Regions from separate parts of the Streptomyces sp. NPDC046821 genome, predicted to be linked through region 1. Evidence: riboswitches for the same ligand, from Rfam matches in the RefSeq annotation. Region 1 holds a riboswitch; the other holds the start of a gene.
What was found. Region 1 has a riboswitch for glycine ahead of gcvT (glycine cleavage system aminomethyltransferase GcvT). Riboswitches for the same ligand answer to the same signal wherever they lie in the genome.

Region 1 (10,385 bases):
CGGTGTAGCTCTGGAACTTGTACGAGCCCGAGGACACGATCTTCTTGACGTAGTCGACGCCGGTGTCCTTGGCCGCCGGGACCGGGGCCGTCTGCGGCGTGGCGACCAGGTAGTCGAACTCCTGGAAGGGCACGCTGAGATGGAAGACGATGGTGGTGGCGTCGGGCGTCTCGATGGACTTGAGGCCCTCGGCGCTCTTGTCCTTGTACGGGCCCTTGTACTTGTCGCCGTCCTTGAGGAACTGCTGGAAGTAGTTCGGGCCGAGCGAGAGCACGTCACGCGCGAAGTTCGAGCGCTCGACGGCGTACTTGACGTCCTTGGACGTGATCGGCGAGCCGTCCTCGTACTTGAGGCCGGCGCGCAGCTTGTACGTCCAGGTCTTGCCGCCGTCGGTCTGCACGCCGGGGGCGGAGGCCAGGTCGGGGACGAGCGTGTTGCCCTTCTCGCCGGCGTCCGGCTTGAAGGTCATCAGCGGGCGCGCGTAGAGCCGGCTGAAGTTGTACATGTACGCGTAGTACGTGTTGCCCGGGTCGAACGAGTCGGGGACGTCCGACATCGCGTAGGTGACCGTGCCGCCCTTCTGGGTGGACGCGTTGACGACGTGCTTCGTCGCGGCGTCCGCGCCGGCCGGCTTCGCTTTGCCGTCGCCGCTGCCGTCGTCGGCCTTGCTGCAGCCGGCGAGCAGCAGGCTCACGCTGCCGATGGCCGCTACAGCGGCAAGTGATGACCTTCGCATGATGGTCGGGTTCCCCTCCATTGTCGGAAACTTGTGGAGCTCTGTGTGCGGCCTGGTTCAGCGACTGCGCGGGTCGAGAGCGTCGCGGAGACCGTCACCGAGCAGGTTGAACGCGAGCACGGTGACGAAGATGGCGAGGCCGGGGACGATCATGTACTGCGGATCGACCTGGAAGTAGTCCTTGGCCTGGGCGAGCATTCCGCCCCAGGAGGCCTGCGGCGGCTGGATGCCGACCCCGAGGAAGCTCAGCGAAGCCTCGAAGATGATGTTGGTCGGGATGAGCAGCGTCGAATAGACGATGATCGGGCCGACCAGGTTGGGCAGCAGTTCGCGGAAGAGGATGTACGGCCCGCGGGCGCCCATGCCGCGGGAGGCGTCCACGAACTCGCGCTCGCGCAGGGCGAGGGTCTGTCCGCGCACGATCCGGCCCAGGTAGGGCCAGTTGAAGAATCCGATGACGAAGATCAGCACGCTGATGTGCAGCGGAAGTCCGTCGAGGCCGAACGCGCCGCCCTGCAGGGTCGCGGAGATCGCGATGGCGAACAGCAGCAGCGGGAAGGCGAGGAACGTGTCCATGAGGCGGCTGATGACCGAGTCGACGCGGCCGCCGTAGTAGCCGGCGACGACGCCGAGGATCGCGCCGATGACGTTCGACAGGACGGTCGCGCCGAAGGCCACGACCAGGGAGACCCAGGAGCCTTCGAGGATGCGGGCGAGGATGTCGCGGCCGAACTTCGGTTCCACGCCCAGGGGGTGATCGGCACTCATGCCGCCCCATCCGCCCTTGGGCAGTGTGGTGTTGGCGTCGATGAGGCCCTGGTGGAGGTCGTTCGGGTCGAGGCCGAGGAGCGACTGGATCGGGCGCGACAGGGCGGCTATGAGAATCAGGAGGATGACGACGACGCCGCCGGCGACGGCGACCTTGTCCCTCTTGAATCGGTTCCAGGCGATCCGCCCGAGGGAACGCCCCTCGATCTGCTGCCCCTTGGCGCCGGCGAGCACAGCCTCGGGCTGCACTTCTGCCTGGGCCCCGGTGGTGTCGATCGGTGCGGTCACGGTGTGGTTGACCCCTCTCGGCCGACGGTGGCCGGCCCACGCCCGCCGCGGTAGCGGCTTGATCCTGTTTCACGGGCTGGACAGTCCCCGGACAGGGCCCCGGAGTTGACCGTTCAGCTCGCACACAGAGCCGAAACCCCGTGTCTGCAGGGAGTCTTCAATGCGCGTTGACCAGCCGCCAGACCTCATCGGGAAAGGTTGCGCAACCGTGATGAGGCGCCGGGTGGGCGCTATCCGGACACAAAATCCGGCTGAGCGGACATTTCAGTGCCGCGAGTGATACGCCGACGGGGCGCGGGTGACAGGCCGGCGGCGCACTGGTGGCGCGTCAACCACCGCTCAAACAGGGCGGGTTCAGTACGTCCCGTGCGGCGGCGGGTAGCCGTAGCCCGCGGCCGGGGAAGGGGCGGCGGGGGCCGCGTGGGCCTCGCGGTCGTAGAACGGACGGGCGTTGGCGCGCAGCCACATGGCGACCGGGTCGTGCTCGTCGGACATCGCGACGGTGGAGACGGGCAGTCCGTCGGGTACGGCGACGACCGACTGCTGCATCATGGCGCGCACCGCGTCCACGGACGGCGGCGTGGTGTCGTACACGTCGAGGCCGATCGCCAAATACGGTGCGCCGAGCGTCGGCTGGACCCAGGCGCGGCGCAGCGAGCGGATCGCGGTGGTGCGGTGGGCGTTCTGCGCGAGCAGGGCGTAGAACTGCGGGATCTCGATGGCGGGGTCGCTCAGGCGCAGCGGTCCGGCGGGCTGGCGGTCGAGGCCGCCCGCGATGCGGCGCAGGTCGAGCCAGGGGACGCCGACTCCGCCGCCGGGCGCGTGCGGGTTGAGCCAGAGGCCGTAGTGGTCGGGGTAGAGGGTGCGGGCCGCGTCGACGCCGCCGACCACCTCGTAGGCCCGGCTCCAGCCGGACGCCGACAGCTCCTGCGCCGAGGTGACGCAGGGGGCGTACGAGAAGCCGTCGACCTCCATCTGCCCGTACTGGGCGTCGGGGGAGCCGGCCTGGCCGTGCCACAGGAGCATCCACACCTGGCCGGTGCCGGGGTCGGCGAGTGCCTGGAGGAGCGCCTCGTAGGCGTCGTAACGCCCGGGCGTCACCTGGCGCAGCATGTGCTCGACCGTCCCGGCCGCAGCCGTGCCCGACGCACTCACCCGTAATCGCCCCTTCGTGACGTAACCGACGTTTCGACCCGCTCCCCGCGGCGGGACCGCCCGTCAGGTCATGAAACCAGCTTAAGCGGCGATCCTGACACCGACTTGACGTACGCGCGGTCGGTGCTTTTTCCCACGGTTTCCCCTTCTTTCCTCCCCGGGGGTCCGGGTCAGCCCTGGGTGTAGAACGGCCGGAGCGTGGCGCGCATCCAGTCGCCGACCGGGTCCTCGGTGATGTCGAGCAGGACGAGGTTCACCGGCCAGGGCGCCGGGGAGCGGTGCAGGGCGCGGCCGAGGGCGTCCATGGGGAGGTTGCGCTCGGGCCCCTCCCAGTGCGAGAGCTCGACGCCGACGAAGAGGACGGGGTCGTCGCCCTCGACACTGGCGAGGCAGCGGCGGGCGGTGCGCACGATGCCGGTCGCGTCGAACTCCTCGCGGACGGCGGCCAGGAAGTCCATGGGGTCCTGCTGCCAGTCGGGCTCGTAGAGGGTGACCCGGCCGCCCGTGGTGGGTCCGTCGAGCGGGGTGCGGCCGGAGCGGCACAGTTCGGCGACGGCGGGCGGGGGCAGCGGGATGCCGACGGCGCCGTCGGGGTTCACGATGATGCCGACCTGCGGGGGCAGCCCGCGCGCGAACTCGACGGCCAGCGCGACCGTGCAGCCCATCCGGTCGCCGATGACCGCGAAGAACTGCTGCTCCGAGCTGAAGACGGGTACGTAGGCCTGGCCCTCGATCTCCAGGGTCGGCAGGTCGAGGTTCACGCTGCCGGGTCCGCCGCCCTGGGGCAGCGGCACCCACACCTGGCTGCGGCCGAGGACCTCCAGGATCCGGCCGCCCGCCGAGTCGGCTCCGACGGAGGCGGCGAGCACCTCCTCCAGCTCGTTGGCCGGCCACGCGCCGGACGGATGTGCGTGAGCCTGCGCCGGAATGTCCATGTGCCTACCACCCGCTCGGGAACCGCTCTGTCTGCGGCCGAACACTAACGCGTAGGCCGGTACGGCTCATCAGCTCCCCTCGAACCCGATCCCCGTCAGCACGTCCGTCGCGTCCCGATCGAGCAGGACGGCGGAGGCGCAGCCGCGCGGCAGGTCGCCGCGCTCGGCGGAGCTCACGAGGGCGGCGACCGCGCGGCGGTGCCGGGCGAAGGCGTACCGCGAGACGCCCCGGCCGCGGTCGCGCTGCCCGGCGAGGGCCGTGCCCGCGTCGACGTCGAGCAGCATCAGGTGCAGCCGGACGCCGCGCCGGCCGGCCTCCCTGGCCAGCCAGCTCCGCACCCAGCGCTGCGTCCCGCAGTCGTGCAGGACGACGCTGCCGCCCGAGCGCAGCGCCCGCCGCAGCCCGGCGAAGTGCGCGAGCCGCACGAGCGGGCGGTACAGCGCGTACGGGAGCAGCCGCGGCACCCGGGCCGCCCAGCGGTCACGCGTGTCCTGCGAGTCGATGCGCACGGCTCCCCCGGCCTCGACCACGCGGCTCATCAGGGTGGACTTGCCGCTGCCCGGCAGGCCCGAGACGACGACGAGGTCGCCCGGCGCGAAGCCGAGGCGGCGCGGGGTGCGGCCCCCTCTGCCGCGCAGATCCCTGACGACGGGCCCGCGCCCTGCCGCCGCCCCCTGACCCGGCACCGCGCGCTCCGCGGCCCCCACCGCCGCACACGCGCCCGCGACTGCCTTCTGCACCGTGATCGCCCCTCCCGGCTCCGGTCCCGCCACGACTGCACCGTCGACTGCCCCTTTTGCTGCCCCGCCAAGTGTAAAGAGACGGTAATGACGGACAAGTGGTTCCGCCGGACGGCGGGCATGCGATGATGTGGCCGCCAAGAGCACTGACAACTGCATACAGGCCGCTTGAATCCGCGCGGGAGAGCTCCCCGGACGCCTACGCGTCCCCGGGGGCGCCGAAGGAGCAAGTTCCTCCCTTGAATCTCTCAGGCCCCGAACCGCGCGGGCGAGGCATATCTGAAAAGCGGGCGGCCCCGGGCCGCTCCACCCAAGGTGCAAGTCGCGACGCCGCTTCTGTGTGGCGCCGGCGAACCTCTCAGGTTCCGATGACAGATGGGGAGGGCCACCATCGACGTCGTCCGTCATGCCCTGGGATCCTGGAGCACCACTCATGAGCAACGCCCCCCGTAAGACCGCCCTCGACGCGCTGCACCGTTCGCTGGGCGCCACGATGACCGACTTCGCGGGCTGGGACATGCCGCTGCGGTACGGCAGCGAGCGCGACGAGCACAACGCCGTACGCACCAAGGCGGGCCTCTTCGACCTCTCGCACATGGGTGAGATCACCGTCACCGGGCCGCAGGCCGTCGAGCTCCTGGACTTCGCCCTCGTCGGCAACATGTCCACGATCGGTCTCGGCCGCGCCCGCTACACCATGATCTGCCAGGAGGACGGCGGGATCGTCGACGACCTGATCGTCTACCGCCTGGGCGAGACCGAATACATGGTCGTCGCCAACGCGGGCAACGCGCAGATCGTGCTCGACGCGATCACCGAGCGTGCCGCCGGCTTCGACGCCGAGGTCCGTGACGACCGCGACGCCTACGCCCTGATCGCCGTCCAGGGCCCCGAGTCCCCCGGCATCCTGAAGTCCCTCACGGACGCCGACCTGGACGGCCTCAAGTACTACGCGGGCCTGCCCGGCACCGTCGCCGGCGTCCCCGCGCTCATCGCCCGCACCGGCTACACCGGCGAGGACGGCTTCGAGCTGTTCGTCGCCCCGGAGCACGCCGAGAAGCTGTGGCAGGCGCTGACCGACGCGGGCGCGCCGGTGGGCCTGGTCCCCGCCGGCCTCTCCTGCCGCGACACGCTGCGCCTGGAGGCGGGTATGCCGCTGTACGGGCACGAGCTGACGACCGCGCTGACCCCCTTCGACGCCGGTCTCGGCCGCGTCGTGAAGTTCGAGAAGCCCGGGAACTTCGTCGGGCGCGAGGCGCTCCAGGCCGCGGCCGAGCGCGCCGAGACCGCTCCCCCGCGCAAGCTCGTCGGCCTGATCGCCGAGGGCCGCCGGGTGCCGCGCGCCGGGTTCTCCGTGGTCGCCGAGGGCAAGGTCATCGGCGAGGTCACCTCGGGTGCCCCCTCCCCCACCCTGGGCAAGCCGATCGCGATCGCCTACGTGGACGCGGCGCACGCCGCCCCCGGCACCGAGGGCGTCGGCGTCGACATCCGCGGTTCGCACGAGCCGTACGAGGTCGTCGCGCTGCCGTTCTACAAGCGCCAGAAGTAGTTCCGCCCGACGTCACGGGGGCGCCGGAAGTTACCCAGCGCACACCCCTCTCGTTCCGCAGCACCCACCCGCGTACAGGAGAATTCAGATCATGAGCAACCCCCAGCAGCTGCGTTACAGCAAGGAGCACGAGTGGCTGTCGGGCGCCGTGGACGGCGTCTCGACGGTCGGCATCACCGAGTACGCGGCCAACGCGCTCGGCGATGTGGTCTACGCCCAGCTCCCCGAGGTCGGTGACACGGTGACCGCGGGCGAGACCTGCGGCGAGCTCGAGTCGACCAAGTCCGTCAGTGACCTGTACTCCCCTGTCTCCGGCGAGGTCGTCGAGGCCAACCAGGACGTCGTGGACGACCCGTCCCTGGTGAACTCGGCCCCCTTCGAGGGCGGCTGGCTGTTCAAGGTCCGCGCCTCTGAGGAGCCGAAGGACCTGCTCTCCGCGGACGAGTACGCCGCTTTCTCCGGCTCCGACAACTAGGGACCTCTCGATCATGTCGCTCCTGAACACCCCGCTGCACGAGCTGGACCCGGACGTCGCCGCGGCCCTCGACGCCGAGCTGCACCGCCAGCAGTCCACCCTGGAAATGATCGCGTCGGAGAACTTCGCCCCGGTCGCCGTCATGGAGGCCCAGGGCTCCGTCCTCACGAACAAGTACGCCGAGGGCTACCCCGGCCGCCGCTACTACGGCGGCTGCGAGCACGTCGACGTCGCCGAGCAGATCGCGATCGACCGGATCAAGGAACTGTTCGGCGCCGAGTACGCCAACGTCCAGCCCCACTCCGGCGCCTCCGCCAACCAGGCCGCCCTCTTCGCCATCGCCCAGCCCGGCGACACCATCCTGGGCCTGGACCTCGCCCACGGCGGCCACCTCACCCACGGGATGCGCCTGAACTTCTCCGGCAAGCAGTTCAACGTGGTCGCCTACCACGTCGACGACGCCGGACTGGTCGACATGGCCGAGGTCGAGCGCCTCGCCAAGGAACACCAGCCCAAGGTCATCATCGCCGGCTGGTCCGCCTACCCCCGCCACCTCGACTTCGCCGCCTTCCGCCGCATCGCGGACGAGGTCGGCGCCCTCCTGTGGGTCGACATGGCCCACTTCGCCGGCCTGGTCGCCGCCGGACTGCACCCCAACCCGGTGCCGTTCGCGGACGTGGTCACCTCCACCACCCACAAGACCCTCGGCGGACCCCGCGGCGGCATCATCCTGGCCCGCTCCAAGGACTTCGCGAAGAAGCTGAACTCCGCGGTCTTCCCCGGCTTCCAGGGCGGCCCCCTCGAACACGTCATCGCCGCCAAGGCCGTCTCCTTCAAGGTCGCCGCCTCCGACGAGTTCAAGGAGCGCCAGCAGCGCACCCTGGACGGCGCCCGCATCCTCGCCGAACGCCTCGTCCAGGACGACGCCAAGGCCGCCGGCGTGGACGTCCTGTCGGGTGGCACGGACGTGCACCTGGTCCTGGTCGACCTGCGCAACAGCGAGCTGGACGGCCAGCAGGCCGAGGACCGCCTCCACGAGGTCGGCATCACCGTCAACCGCAACGCCATCCCGAACGACCCCCGCCCCCCGATGGTCACCTCCGGCCTGCGCATCGGCACCCCCGCCCTCGCCACCCGAGGCTTCCAGACGGACGACTTCACCGAGGTCGCCGACATCATCGCCGAGGCCCTCAAGCCGCAGTACGACGCCGCCGCCCTCAAGGCCCGCGTCACCGCACTGGCCGACAAGCACCCCCTCTACCCCGGACTGAAGTAGTTTCGTTCTCTTTTGTTCGTACGAGGTTTTCGGGGCATCGCGCACACTGGACAAGTGAGAGCGGTGCCCCGCCCCCGTGTTACGCCCCCGGTGGACAACGGCGTCCGCCGAAACCCAGCTAGGAGTTACCCCGTGGCCATCTCGGTCTTCGACCTGTTCTCGATCGGCATCGGCCCGTCCAGCTCCCACACGGTGGGCCCGATGCGCGCGGCCCGCATGTTCGCGCGCCGGCTGAAGAACGAGGGCCTGCTCGCCCACACCGCGTCGGTCCGCGCCGAGCTCTACGGCTCGCTCGGCGCCACGGGACACGGCCACGGCACCCCCAAGGCCGTCCTGCTCGGCCTGGAGGGCGAGTCGCCGCGCACCGTGGACGTGGAGAAGGCCGACGAGCGCGTCGAGACGATCAAGTCGTCCGGGCGGCTCAGCCTGCTCGGCGTCCAGGAGATCCCGTTCGCGTTCGACGACGACCTCGTCCTGCACCGCCGCAAGGCCCTGCCCTACCACGCCAACGGCATGACGGTCCTCGCGTACGACGGTGAAGGAACGCTCCTGCTGGAGAAGACGTACTACTCCGTGGGCGGCGGCTTCGTCGTCGACGAGGACGCGGTCGCGGGCGAGAACCCGATCGTGCCCGACGACACGTCCCTGAAGTACCCCTTCCGCACCGGTGACGAGCTGCTCCGCCTCACCAAGGAGACTGGCCTGTCCATCGCCTCGCTGATGCTGGAGAACGAGAAGGCCTGGCGCACCGAGGACGAGATCCGCGCGGGCCTGCTCGACATCTGGCGCGTCATGCAGGCCTGCGTCTCGCGCGGCATGTCCCGCGAGGGCATCCTGCCCGGCGGCCTCAAGGTCCGCCGCCGCGCCGCGAATTCGGCCCGCCAGCTGCGCGCCGAGGGCGACCCGCAGCTCCGCGCGATGGAGTGGATCACCCTCTACGCGATGGCGGTCAACGAGGAGAACGCCGCGGGCGGCCGCGTCGTGACGGCGCCCACCAACGGCGCCGCGGGCATCATCCCCGCCGTCCTGCACTACTACATCAACTTCGTGGCGAACGGCGGTTCGCAGGAGGAGAAGGACGAGGGCGTCGTCCGCTTCCTGCTCGCCGCGGGCGCCATCGGGATGCTCTTCAAGGAGAACGCCTCGATCTCCGGCGCCGAGGTCGGCTGCCAGGGCGAGGTCGGCTCCGCCTGCTCGATGGCGGCGGGCGCGCTTGCCGAGGTCCTCGGCGGCACCCCGGAGCAGGTCGAGAACGCCGCCGAGATCGGCATGGAGCACAACCTCGGCCTCACCTGCGACCCGGTCGGCGGCCTCGTGCAGATCCCCTGCATCGAGCGCAACGGCATGGCCGCCGTGAAGGCCGTGACGGCGGCGCGCATGGCGATGCGCGGCGACGGCAGCCACAAGGTCTCCCTCGACAAGGTCATCAAGACCATGAAGGAGACGGGCGCCGACATGAGCGTGAAGTACAAGGAGACGGCGCGCGGCGGGCTCGCCGTGAACATCATCGAGTGCTGACGCCCCGGGCCGGCTCCGCCCGTTCACGATCGGGGCCGGTCTCGGTGGGGATACCTTAAGGACGAACCTTGCCGTCCACCCCCACCGAACGGAAGGCCTCCGTATGTTGCGTGGCGTCGATGTGAGCGCGTATCAGAAGTCGTTCGACACCGACGGGTTGTCGTTCGTCTTCATCAAGGCGTCGGAGGGCCGCAGTTACGTCAATCCACGCCTTGCCGGCCAGACGAAGATCGCCCGGGACGCGGGCTGCGTCGTCGGCTTCTACCACTTCCTGTGGCCGGGGAACCTGACGGCGCAGGCCGAGTACTTCGTGAGCAAGGCCCCGGAGAAATCAGGGGACTTGCTGGCCGTCGACTGGGAGACGACCAGCGAGGGAACGCACGCGAGCAATGCCGAGAAGGACCGTTTCATCCGCGAGGTGAAACGCCTCCGCCCGCACCACAAGGTCCTCCTGTACACAAACAGGAATTTTTGGCTGAACATCGACACGACGTCGTACGCCGGTGACGGGCTCTGGATCGCCGACTACGTGACAGCGGGACATCCGCGCATCAAGGCGAGCTGGCGCTTCCACCAGTACACCGACCACCCGCTCGACAAGGACGTCGCTGCCTTCACGAGCAAGAGCGCGCTACGGGACTGGGCCACCCCGTAACGCGCCCTCGCTGTACGGGAGTTCAGGCGCGCCACTCAGCCGTGCGCTCCGGGGACGCGTCGGCCAGGGCCTTGCGGACGGTGTCCGCGTCCGCCGCGAGGCCGTAGACCGGGGTGCCCGGCTGCTGGCGCCAGGAGTCGTCGAGGCCGCCCGTGTCGACGGTGTCGAAGCCGGCCCCGTCGATCAGGACGCGTACGAGGGCCTTGGCGGCCTCGTCGTCGCCCGCGACCGGCATGGCGATGCGCTCGGGGTCGCCCTTCGGGCGCGGCCTGTCGAGGAGGTCGTGGGC
Region 2 (10,385 bases), on a different contig from region 1:
GACGGGATCGGTGGGCCTCGCGGCGTCCAAGATGCTGGCGAAGATCGCCTCCGAGGAGGCCAAGCCGGACGGGCTCCGCCTGATAGAGCCCGGTACCGAGCGCGCTCTGCTCGGGCCCATGTCGGTACGCACACTGCCGGGCGTCGGGCCCGCCACCGGAGACCATCTGCGGCGGGCCGGGATCACCACCGTCGAGGAGATCGCCGAGGCGGGCGAGGACGAGCTCGTACGGCTGCTCGGGAAGGCGCACGGGGCCTCGCTGTACGCCATGGCGCTCGCGCACGACGATCGGCCTGTGGTGGCCGAGCGGGACACCAAGTCGGTGTCGGTCGAGGACACGTACGACGTGGACATCCATGACCGGGTGCGCGTGCAGAACGAGGTGTGGCGGCTCGCCGGGCGGTGTGTGGAGCGGCTGAGGGGTGCGGAGCGGTCGGGGCGGACCGTCGTCCTCAAGGTGCGGCGCTACGACTTCTCGACGCTGACGCGGTCCGAGACGCTGCGCGGGCCCACCGATGACCCGGCCGTGGTGCGGGAGGCGGCCGCGCGGCTGCTGGACTCCGTGGACACGACCGGTGGCGTGCGGCTGCTCGGGGTCGGTGTGAGCGGCCTGGCCGACTACACGCAGGAGGACCTGTTCGCGCAGGCGCGGGCACAGGCGGAGGCCGACGCGCAGCCGGGCGAGGCTCATGGTGACAGGAGCGCGTCGGAGGAGGGCCAGGCGGCGGTGGAGGAAGCGGCCGAGGCCGTGGACCGGCGCTGGGTGGCCGGGCACGACGTGCGGCACGAGGAGTACGGGCACGGGTGGGTGCAGGGGAGTGGGCTTGGGAGAGTGACGGTGCGGTTCGAGACGCCTTATTCGGGGGTGGGGCGGGTGCGGACGTTTCGTACTGACGATCCGGCGCTGGCGCCTGCGGAGCCGTTGCCGCTGGTGGCGGTGGGCGGGGCGGTGCGGGGTGCGGTGGGGGAGTCGGGCGCGGGTCGGGGCAGCGGGTCGGGTGTTGTCTGAGGCGCGGCGCTCGTCTCCGCCGAGCCGCTGCCGCTGGTGCCGGTGGGCGGGCGGAGGGAGAGCCGGGCACGGGTGGGTGCAGGGCAGTGGGCTCGGCCGGGTGACGGTGCGGTTCGAGACGCCGTATTCGGGGCCCGGGCGGGTGTGGACGCTCCGCAGCGGCGATCCGGCGCTCGCCGCGCCGGGCCGCTGCCGCTGGTGCCTTAGGGCGGTGCGGAGCCGGGTGCGGGGTCGGACGGCGGGTCAGGCGTCGTCTGACGTGCCGTTGCTGTTTCCGTTGTTGGCGAGTTTGCCGAAGTCGCGGTCCTTCGGGGGGACGGCGTCGTCGGGGACCGTCAGGTGGAGGCCGTAGTGGTGGTAGAGCTGGAGCTCCTGTTCGGGGGAGAGGTGGCGGCCGACCCCGAAGTCGGGGGCGTCCTTGATCAGGGAGCGTTCGAAGGGGACGCGCAGGGTTCCCTCGACCAGTTCGCTCGGCTCCAGGGGGACGAAGGCGTCCCGGCTGAACAGGCCGGTTCGTATCGCCGCCCACTCCGGGACGCCGGTGGCGTCGTCGAGATACACCTCGTCGACGGTTCCGATCTTGGCTCCGTTGCGGTCGAACGCCTTGCGGCCGATCAGACTGCGCGGATCGACATCGGTCTGCACGGGGCCCTCCAGCTGGTCGCAACTCATCCGTAAGCACTACGAAAGAGCACATTGGTGATGACGGCCACTCGAGGCCGGAGGCCGTGTCGCCGCTGGTAGGCTGGCTTACGGCTGCTGACCCCGTGCGGGAGAGTCTTCCGGAGGTATCCGGAGGCGCCGAAGGAGCAAATCCTCCCCGGAATCTCTCAGGCCCACGTACCGCATGGACGAGGTCACTCTGGAAAGTAGGGCGGGTGTCCACACCTCCGCTCTCACCGACGGTGAAAGCCGGTATGCCCTTCGTCACACGGGGTGCGCCGGTGAAACTCTCAGGTTGAGATGACAGAGGGGGAGGCCGTCCGGGCACCCACGCCGTGGTGCCCCTCGCAGGTCGCAATGACCAGGAGGCCTCCGCAATGACCGCCAACCGTATTCCGCTCTCTCGGCTTGAGCAGGGAATCCCCTTCGAGCAGCGCCACATCGGTCCGGATGAAGCCGCGCAGGCCAAGATGCTCGCGCAGGTCGGGTACGGCTCGCTCGACGAGCTGACGGCGGCCGCGGTGCCGGACGTGATCAAGAGCGCCGAGGCGCTCGACCTTCCCGGTGCCCGCACGGAGGCGGAGGTTCTCGCCGAGCTGCGTTCGCTCGCGGACCGGAACCAGGTCCTCGGCTCGATGGTCGGCCTCGGTTACTACGGCACGTTCACCCCGCCCGTCATCCTGCGCAACGTCATGGAGAACCCGGCCTGGTACACGGCGTACACGCCCTACCAGCCGGAGATCTCGCAGGGCCGTCTCGAGGCGCTGCTCAACTTCCAGACGATGGTCGCCGAGCTGACCGGTCTGCCGACCTCGGGCGCCTCGCTGCTCGACGAGGGCACCGCCGCCGCCGAGGCCATGGCGCTGTCCCGCCGCATCGGCAAGGTCAAGAACGGCGCCTTCGTCGTCGACGCCGACGCGCTGCCGCAGACCATCGCCGTGATCGAGACGCGCGCCGAGCCGACCGGTGTCGAGGTCGTCGTCGCCGACCTCAGCGAGGGCATCCCGGCCGAGGTCGCCGAGCGCGGCGTCGTCGGCGTGCTCATCCAGTACCCGGGCGCCTCCGGTGCCGTCCGTGACATCAAGCCCGTCATCGAGCAGGCCCACGAGCTGGGCGCCGTCGTCACGGTCGCCGCCGACCTGCTCGCCCTCACGCTTCTCACCTCGCCCGGCGAGCTCGGCGCCGACATCGCCGTCGGCACGACGCAGCGCTTCGGCGTCCCGATGGGCTTCGGCGGTCCGCACGCCGGCTACATGGCCGTCCGCGAGAAGTTCGCCCGCAGCCTCCCCGGCCGCCTCGTCGGCGTCTCCGTCGACGCCGACGGGAACAAGGCGTACCGCCTCGCGCTCCAGACCCGCGAGCAGCACATCCGCCGCGAGAAGGCCACCAGCAACATCTGCACCGCGCAGGTGCTGCTCGCCGTCATGGCCGGCATGTACGCCGTCTACCACGGGCCCGACGGCCTCAAGAGCATCGCGCGCCGCACGCACCGGTACGCGACGCTGCTCGCCGAGGGCCTGAAGGCCGGTGGCGTGGAGGTCGTGCACGGCGCGTACTTCGACACCCTGACCGTGAAGGCGCCCGGCAAGGCCGCCGCCGTCGTCGGCGCAGCCCGTGAGGGCGGGGTCAACCTGCACCTCGTGGACGCCGACCACGTGTCGATCTCCTGCGACGAGACCACGACCCGTGCCCAGCTGGGCGCCGTCTGGTCCGCCTTCGGTGTCGAGGCCGACGTCGAGGCGCTCGACGCGGCCGCCAAGGACACGCTGCCCGCGGGCCTCCTGCGCGGCGACGCCTACCTCACGCACCCGGTGTTCCACTCGCACCGCTCCGAGACCGCGATGCTGCGCTACCTGCGCAAGCTGTCCGACCGTGACTACGCGCTCGACCGCGGCATGATCCCGCTGGGCTCCTGCACGATGAAGCTCAACGCGACGACGGAGATGGAGCCGGTCACCTGGCCCGAGTTCGGCCAGCTGCACCCCTTCGCGCCCGCCGAGCAGGCCCAGGGCTACCTCACGCTCATCCGTGAGCTGGAGGAGCGCCTCGCCGAGGTCACCGGCTACGACAAGGTGTCGCTCCAGCCGAACGCCGGTTCGCAGGGCGAGCTGGCCGGCCTCCTCGCGGTCCGCGGCTACCACCGCGCCAACGGCGACGAGGGCCGCACCGTCTGCCTGATCCCGTCCTCCGCCCACGGCACGAACGCCGCGAGCGCCGTGATGGCCGGCATGAAGGTCGTCGTCGTGAAGACGGCCGACGACGGTGAGATCGACGTCGAGGACCTGCGCGCCAAGATCGAGCAGTACGCCGACCAGCTCTCCGTCCTGATGATCACCTACCCGTCGACGCACGGTGTGTTCGAGGAGCACGTCGCCGACATCTGCGCCCAGGTGCACGACGCGGGCGGCCAGGTGTACGTCGACGGCGCCAACCTCAACGCCCTGGTGGGCCTCGCCAAGCCGGGCCACTTCGGCGGCGACGTCTCGCACCTGAACCTGCACAAGACGTTCTGCATCCCGCACGGCGGCGGCGGCCCCGGCGTCGGCCCGGTCGGCGTCCGCGCGCACCTCGCGCCGTACCTGCCCAACCACCCGATGCAGCCGGCCGCCGGTCCCGAGACGGGCGTGGGCCCGATCTCCGCGGCTCCGTGGGGCTCCGCGGGCATTCTGCCGATCTCGTGGGCGTACGTGCGTCTCATGGGTGGAGAGGGGCTCAAGAGGGCCACGCAGGTCGCCGTGCTCAGCGCCAACTACATCGCCAAGCGCCTCGAGCCGCACTTCCCGGTCCTGTACACGGGCCCGGCCGGCCTTGTCGCGCACGAGTGCATCATCGACCTGCGCCCGCTCTCGAAGGAGACCGGCGTCAGCGTCGACGACATCGCCAAGCGCCTCATCGACTACGGGTTCCACGCGCCGACGATGTCGTTCCCCGTGGCCGGCACGCTGATGATCGAGCCGACCGAGAGCGAGGACCTCGCCGAGCTGGACCGCTTCTGCGAGGCGATGATCGCCATCCGCGGCGAGATCGACAAGGTCGCCGCCGGTACGTGGCCCGCCGAGGACAACCCGCTGCGGAACGCGCCGCACACCGCGGCCGCGCTCGGCGGTGAGTGGGACCACGCGTACAGCCGCGAGGAGGCCGTCTTCCCCGCCGGTGTCTCGGCCGCCGACAAGTACTGGCCGCCGGTCCGCCGCATCGACCAGGCCTTCGGCGACCGCAACCTGGTCTGCTCGTGCCCGCCCATGGACGCGTACGAGAACTGAGCATGAGTGAGGGCCGGTCCCGGGGAGTTTCCCGGGGCCGGCCCCTTCGCTTGTCGTGCTGCCTGGCTGTCGCCGCGGGCTCAGGCCGCGGTCACGACCTTGACCGGTCGGTGCGGCGCGATGATCTGCCCGTCGGGCAGCAGCTCACCGGTGTCCTCGAAGAGCAGGACGCCGTTGCAGAGCAGGCTCCAGCCCTGTTCGGGGTGATGGGCCACAGGGTGCGCGGCCTCCCGGTCGGCGGAGTCTGCGGACGGGCACGGTGGCTGGTGCTGGCACATGGGTGGGATCTTTCGCTGCGGAGTGATGTCGGTGACGGGTGTGTTGCCGGCTGCTGAAGCTGTCCTGCGGCGCGGTGTGCTGCTCGGTGTGTTGTTCATGGCCGCCCCCCGTTTTGATTGGTCGGTCCGGACCCCAGTGTTGCTCCACGGACGGGAATCCGCAGGTATTTGGTGACAGCGGTCCTCACTCAAGGAGTACGCATCACCCCTGCGGGCGGTTCAGTCCAACCGCACTGTCCCTTCGGGTGGTTCGGGGTGGCCGGATGGGGCTAGTCCGGTCGGGCCGGGTAGTGGGACGGCTACGCCCCGCGACCGGAAAGTGCGGGTCGTGGGGCGGGTGTTCCGGGAGGTCAGCGCGGTGTCGGAGGCCTCGTCGTGTCAGGCCGGTGAGATCAGGAGGGGCGCGGGGGCCAGTCGGTGGGTGAGGACGGGCAGGAGGTCGGCCGCGCGGTGTGGGAGGTGGGGCGCGATGCCGGGGGGCGCGGGTGCGAGCGGGACCAGGAGATCGTCCGCCGATGGATGGCCGGTGGCGGCGTCGGCGGTGGTGTCGCCGTGCAGCCAGAGGGTGAGCATGTACAGCTCCGGGACCGAGAGCAGGCGCGGCTGGTACGGCGTGGGCAGTGACTCGGCCTGGCGCAGGGCGCGCTCGGTGGCCGTGACGTAGGGGCCTTCGAAGAAGTGCGAGAACACCCAGCCGTCCGCCGTCGGTGTCGTGTCGGCGGCGGCCACCGCGTGCTCCCCGCAGCGGATCAGGAACCGCCACGCGGTGAGCCGGGTGCGCGCCGGTCCTGCCCCGCCGGTGACGTGGTCAAGTACGTGGACGGGCAAAGGGAGTTCGGGGGATGCCGGGGCCTCGGCGGAACGCAGTGACGGGGTGCGGGCCTCGCGGACGGCGGTGGGGGAACCGAGGGCCGTGAGGACGGTGCGCAGGGCGGGCGCGGGGGCCGGGAAGACATGCAGCGGCATCGTGGGTCGCCTCTCGTTCGACAGGCACGGTGGATCGAGGTCGCGGCGCGACGAGCGGACGACGCTGTCAGCTGATCGGGCCAGAGAAGGCGGGGGAAAGTGCCACGAGCGCCCACTCTCTGCCTCGTCCGCGGAGTTTATACGACACGTGTTCACATAGTGTTTCGGCTAGCTGTCGCCGAAATCCCCGGCAAGGCGCTATCCGGTCGTCCGGATGGGCCAAAAGCTCCCGGTTCCCCGAGGAGGCGGGTCCGTGACCTCGTAATCTTCATGGCGTGCGGACGGCTGGATTTCGCGGGTTGTATTTCGCGGCGACAGGTGGAAGCGAATCTTCGACATGTCGGTTGCCGTATGAATGTGCCCCGGGAAAACCGCTGTGAGCCTACTCGCGTGCGCCGGGGCGCGGGCCTTATTGATCACATTGCCTGGGCATCATCCATCGTGACACCCGGCCAGGTGGTTGGTCCGGCCATGCGAGGAGGGACGCTTCCATGGGCGAGAAGGTCGTGGCGGGCGCGTTCGACCTGTCCGATCGGCGGCACTACCGTAGAAAGTTGCAGCAGTGCCTCGCGGGGCTCGCGCGCCTTCTGGAGGAGGAGCGGTTCGACCGGCCGAGGAATCTCATGGGTCTGGAGATAGAGCTGAATCTCGCGGGCCCGGACGGTATGCCGAAAATGCGGAATGCGCAGGTGCTCGAACGTATCGCGAGCCGTGATTTCCAGACAGAACTCGGAATGTTCAACCTGGAAGTGAACATTGCTCCGCACCGACTGGAAGGCCGCGTTCTCGACCGGCTGGCGGAGGAACTGAGGACCGGGCTCGCCTATGCCCACCGGAAGGCCAACGAGGTGGATGCCGGGATCGTGATGATCGGCATTCTCCCGACGCTCGCACCCGACGATCTCGTCTCCGCGAATCTGTCGGACGTCGACCGGTACAGCCTGCTCAACGAGCAGATGCTTGCGGCGCGGGGCGAGGACTTCGCGCTCGACATCGAGGGTGTGGAGCACCTGCGCTGCAACTCGGAGTCGATCGCGACCGAAGCGGCGTGCACGTCCGTGCAGTTGCACCTCCAGGTCACGCCCTCCCGCTTCGCCGACGTGTGGAACGCCGCGCAGGCCGTCGCCGCCGTACAGATCGCCGTCGGTGCCAACGCGCCGTTCCTTTTCGGGCGCGAGCTGTGGCGGGAGTCGCGGCCGCCCCTGTTCCAGCAGTCGACCGACACCCGGCCGCCCGAGCTGCAGGCCCAGGGCGTGCGGCCGCGCACGTGGTTCGGGGAGCGCTGGATCAGCAGTGCGTACGACCTCTTCGAGGAGAACCTGCGCTACTTCCCGCCACTGCTGCCGCTGCTCAGCGACGAGGAGCCGCTACGGGTCCTCGACGACGGCGGAGTCCCGGCGCTCGGCGAGCTCGTCCTGCACAACGGCACCGTCTACCGCTGGAACCGGCCCGTGTACGGCCTCGTGGACGGCGTCCCGCACCTGCGCGTGGAGAACCGCGTGCTGCCCGCGGGCCCCACCGTCACCGACGTCATCGCGAACGTCGCCTTCTATTACGGCCTTGTGCGTGCTCTCGCCGAGGAGGCCCGGCCCGTGTGGACCCGCCTCCCCTTCGACGCGGCGGCCCGCAACTTCGACGAGGCGTGCCGGTACGGCATCGAGGCCCGCCTGGACTGGCCGCGCCGGGGCCGGTTCGGCGGGGTGGAGCGGGTGGCGGCGGTTGCGCTCGTACGGGACGAGCTGTTGCCGTTGGCCGCCGCCGGGCTCGACGCGTGGGGCGTCGAGCCCGCGGACCGGGACTTCTACCTCGGGGTGATCGAGGAGCGGTGCCGGCGCCGGGTCAACGGGGCGTCGTGGCAGGCGGCCACGTTCCATCGCGCGCTGGATGCGGGTCTGGAGCGGGACGCGGCGCTGGCCGCGACGACGCGGCGCTATGCGGAGCTGATGCATACGGGGGAACCGGTGCATTCGTGGCCGGTGGGGCTGCCGGCGCCTACGGTGCGGGTGGGGTGACGGGGCGAGCGGATCGGGTTGGGGTGTGGCGGCGCCAGCTGAATGTGCGGGTTGGGCTGGCGCCGGCCGATGGTGCGGGCCGGCGTCAGCCGATGGTGCTCATGGGCTGACCGGCGCCGAGCGTGCGGCTCGTGTGGAGCCTCAGCTCTTCGCCCCCGCCTCCATGATCGCCTTGAGGATCACCGAGTGGATCTGGGCCGGGTCGTTGACCTGGTGGCCCGAGCCGTTGGTGGCCGCGGCCATCTGTTCGACCTCGTCCTTGGATGCGTCCGGGCCGACCGCCATGGCGATGAGCGGTACCGGGTGCTGGGGGTCGGCGAGGTCTTCGAGGCGGGAGATCAGGTTGCTGCGCGAGATCGAGCCCGGGTCCTCGTTCGCGCCGTCGGTCACCACGACGAGGGCGTTGAACTTGCCCTTCGCGTAACTGGCCGTGGCCTGCTGGTACGCGGCGAGTGTCGTGTCGTAGAGGCCGGTGGCGCCGCCCGGCACGGGCTGGAGGCCGCTGAAGGCCGCGGACAGCCGGTCGCGCTGGGTGCCGTCGCCCTTGCGGTCGCCGAGACGCTCGGTCGGCACGAGCTTCTTGTAGTCGAGCTTGCCGTCCAGATGCGTGCTGAACTCCCACAGGCCGATCTCGTCCTCGGGCGTGAACGTGGCGAGGGCCTGGAGCATCGAGGCCTTCGTGACCTCCATCCGGGACTGGCCGCGGCCCGGCACGGGGTTCGCCATGGATCCCGACGCGTCCACGACGACGGTGATCCGGGCGCTCTGCACCGTGATCGTCCACATGCCGAGGGTCTCCTGGAGCTCCTTGTCCGTCGGCGGTTCCGGGTCCGCCGTCGCGTACGGCTGTGGAGTGCGCCCGCCCGCCCCCGCGACGAGGGTCTCCGACGGCGCCTCGTCGTCCGTACGGAAGCCCTGCTTGTGCAGGATCCGCAGGCCGGCGTCCTCACCGAGCAGAGTCATGAAACGGGTCGCCGCCCGCCGCTGGTCCGTCGTCTGGGAACCCTCGTCGAGCAGCGTGAACGGATAGTCGAGCGCCGGCGCCCCGTCCTTCGGGTAGAAGAGATCGAGGTCGTCGCCGTCCGCGGCGGACTCGTTGTAGCGGAACGAGGACTGCTCGGAGAGGATCAGCGCCTGATTGCGCCGCGGATTGCCCTGTTCCGTGCCGGAGGAGTCGCGGGGGAGGGTGTCGGTGAGCTGCGCGTCGCTGTCGACCGTGCGCTCGGAGAGCGCCTTGGCGAGAGCGGCGGCCTGGGTGTCGCTGTCCGCCCCGCCCTTCTTCGAGGACTTGCCCAACTGCGACAGGGCGAGGAGCCCGGTCGCGCTGCGCGCCGGGTCCGCCGTCCCGAGCCGCAGCTCGTCCCCCTGCATGGCCGCACCCGTCAACTCCGCCCAGGTGTAAGTCTTCGCGGGCCAGCCCATGCTCTTCGCGGCCGACGGCACCATGCTGACCCCGATGGGAGACGAGGCGACGTTGCCCATGGGCGTGACCGGGGTGGGGTCCTCGCCGAGGCCGGCGCGCTGTATCCACAGACTCGAGTCCGGCACCCACGCCTCGAACTCCCGGGTGCTCTTGTCGCCCCGCCGCAGCGCGTCGGCGATCTTGTACGAGTCGGCGGCCTGCACACGGGCGTCGAGGCACTGCCCGTCGGAGGTCAGGCTGTTCTTACGGGCGTGGTCCGCCGCGGCCTGCAACGCGGGGGCGACATCGGGCGAGGCGACGACGTCGAGGCGGATGGTCCGGCCGCCGCAGGCCCCGCCGAAGGAGAGGAACCCGCCGCGCACGGCGAGTGTCGTACCCGCGGCGACCACGAGGACCACGGCGGTGGCGATGGCCACGGTTCGGCCCCGTGAGCGGGGGGCGACGGTGTCCGTCCCGTACTCGTCGGGCAAGCTGTGACGTCCCATGGCGGTGGTGCCCTTCCTCGGCCCGGCCCGAAGACGAGGGAGAGGTACACCAAAGAACGGCCTTCGTCCCCCCGGCCTGTCGCGCGCGATCTTCGTACCTGCATTCGAGACCCTAGCGGGGCGGCGTGGGGGATGAGGCGGGATTACTCAACTGGAGGCAGGAGTGCAGGCGGAGGTGGGTGCGGTGGCCGATTCTTTTCCGAACGAGCGACTCTCGCGACGGATTTTCCGGGACGAGACGCTGCTCGTGCTGGCGCTCTCGCTCGGTGCGAGCGGAGTGTCCGCG

Region 2: it holds a riboswitch for glycine, as region 1 does, so the genes downstream of both, gcvP (aminomethyl-transferring glycine dehydrogenase) here and gcvT (glycine cleavage system aminomethyltransferase GcvT) in region 1, are expected to answer to the same signal.

What each region holds. Positions count from the first base shown of each region.
Region 1 is NZ_JBEYYB010000005.1:188,114-198,498, reverse strand. It holds gene ABZ893_RS11820 (ABC transporter substrate-binding protein) at 1-736, opposite strand, end outside; gene ABZ893_RS11815 (ABC transporter permease) at 794-1,792, opposite strand; gene ABZ893_RS11810 (enhanced serine sensitivity protein SseB C-terminal domain-containing protein) at 2,147-2,947, opposite strand; gene ABZ893_RS11805 (enhanced serine sensitivity protein SseB) at 3,118-3,882, opposite strand; gene ABZ893_RS11800 (AAA family ATPase) at 3,952-4,590, opposite strand; glycine riboswitch at 4,793-4,896, shown strand; gene gcvT (glycine cleavage system aminomethyltransferase GcvT) at 5,057-6,172, shown strand; gene gcvH (glycine cleavage system protein GcvH) at 6,264-6,647, shown strand; gene glyA (serine hydroxymethyltransferase) at 6,661-7,923, shown strand; gene ABZ893_RS11780 (L-serine ammonia-lyase) at 8,056-9,441, shown strand; gene ABZ893_RS11775 (glycoside hydrolase family 25 protein) at 9,545-10,096, shown strand; gene ABZ893_RS11770 (NAD(P)-binding domain-containing protein) at 10,119-10,385, opposite strand, start outside.
Region 2 is NZ_JBEYYB010000022.1:9,319-19,703, forward strand. It holds gene ABZ893_RS33405 (DNA polymerase IV) at 1-1,009, shown strand, start outside; partial or broken gene ABZ893_RS33410 (DNA polymerase IV) at 1,074-1,216, shown strand; gene ABZ893_RS33415 (PRC-barrel domain-containing protein) at 1,253-1,654, opposite strand; glycine riboswitch at 1,770-1,865, shown strand; gene gcvP (aminomethyl-transferring glycine dehydrogenase) at 2,050-4,935, shown strand; gene ABZ893_RS33425 (DUF5999 family protein) at 5,016-5,213, opposite strand; gene ABZ893_RS33430 (hypothetical protein) at 5,592-6,179, opposite strand; gene ABZ893_RS33435 (glutamate--cysteine ligase) at 6,671-8,191, shown strand; gene ABZ893_RS33440 (substrate-binding and VWA domain-containing protein) at 8,333-10,099, opposite strand; gene ABZ893_RS33445 (type II CAAX endopeptidase family protein) at 10,263-10,385, shown strand, end outside.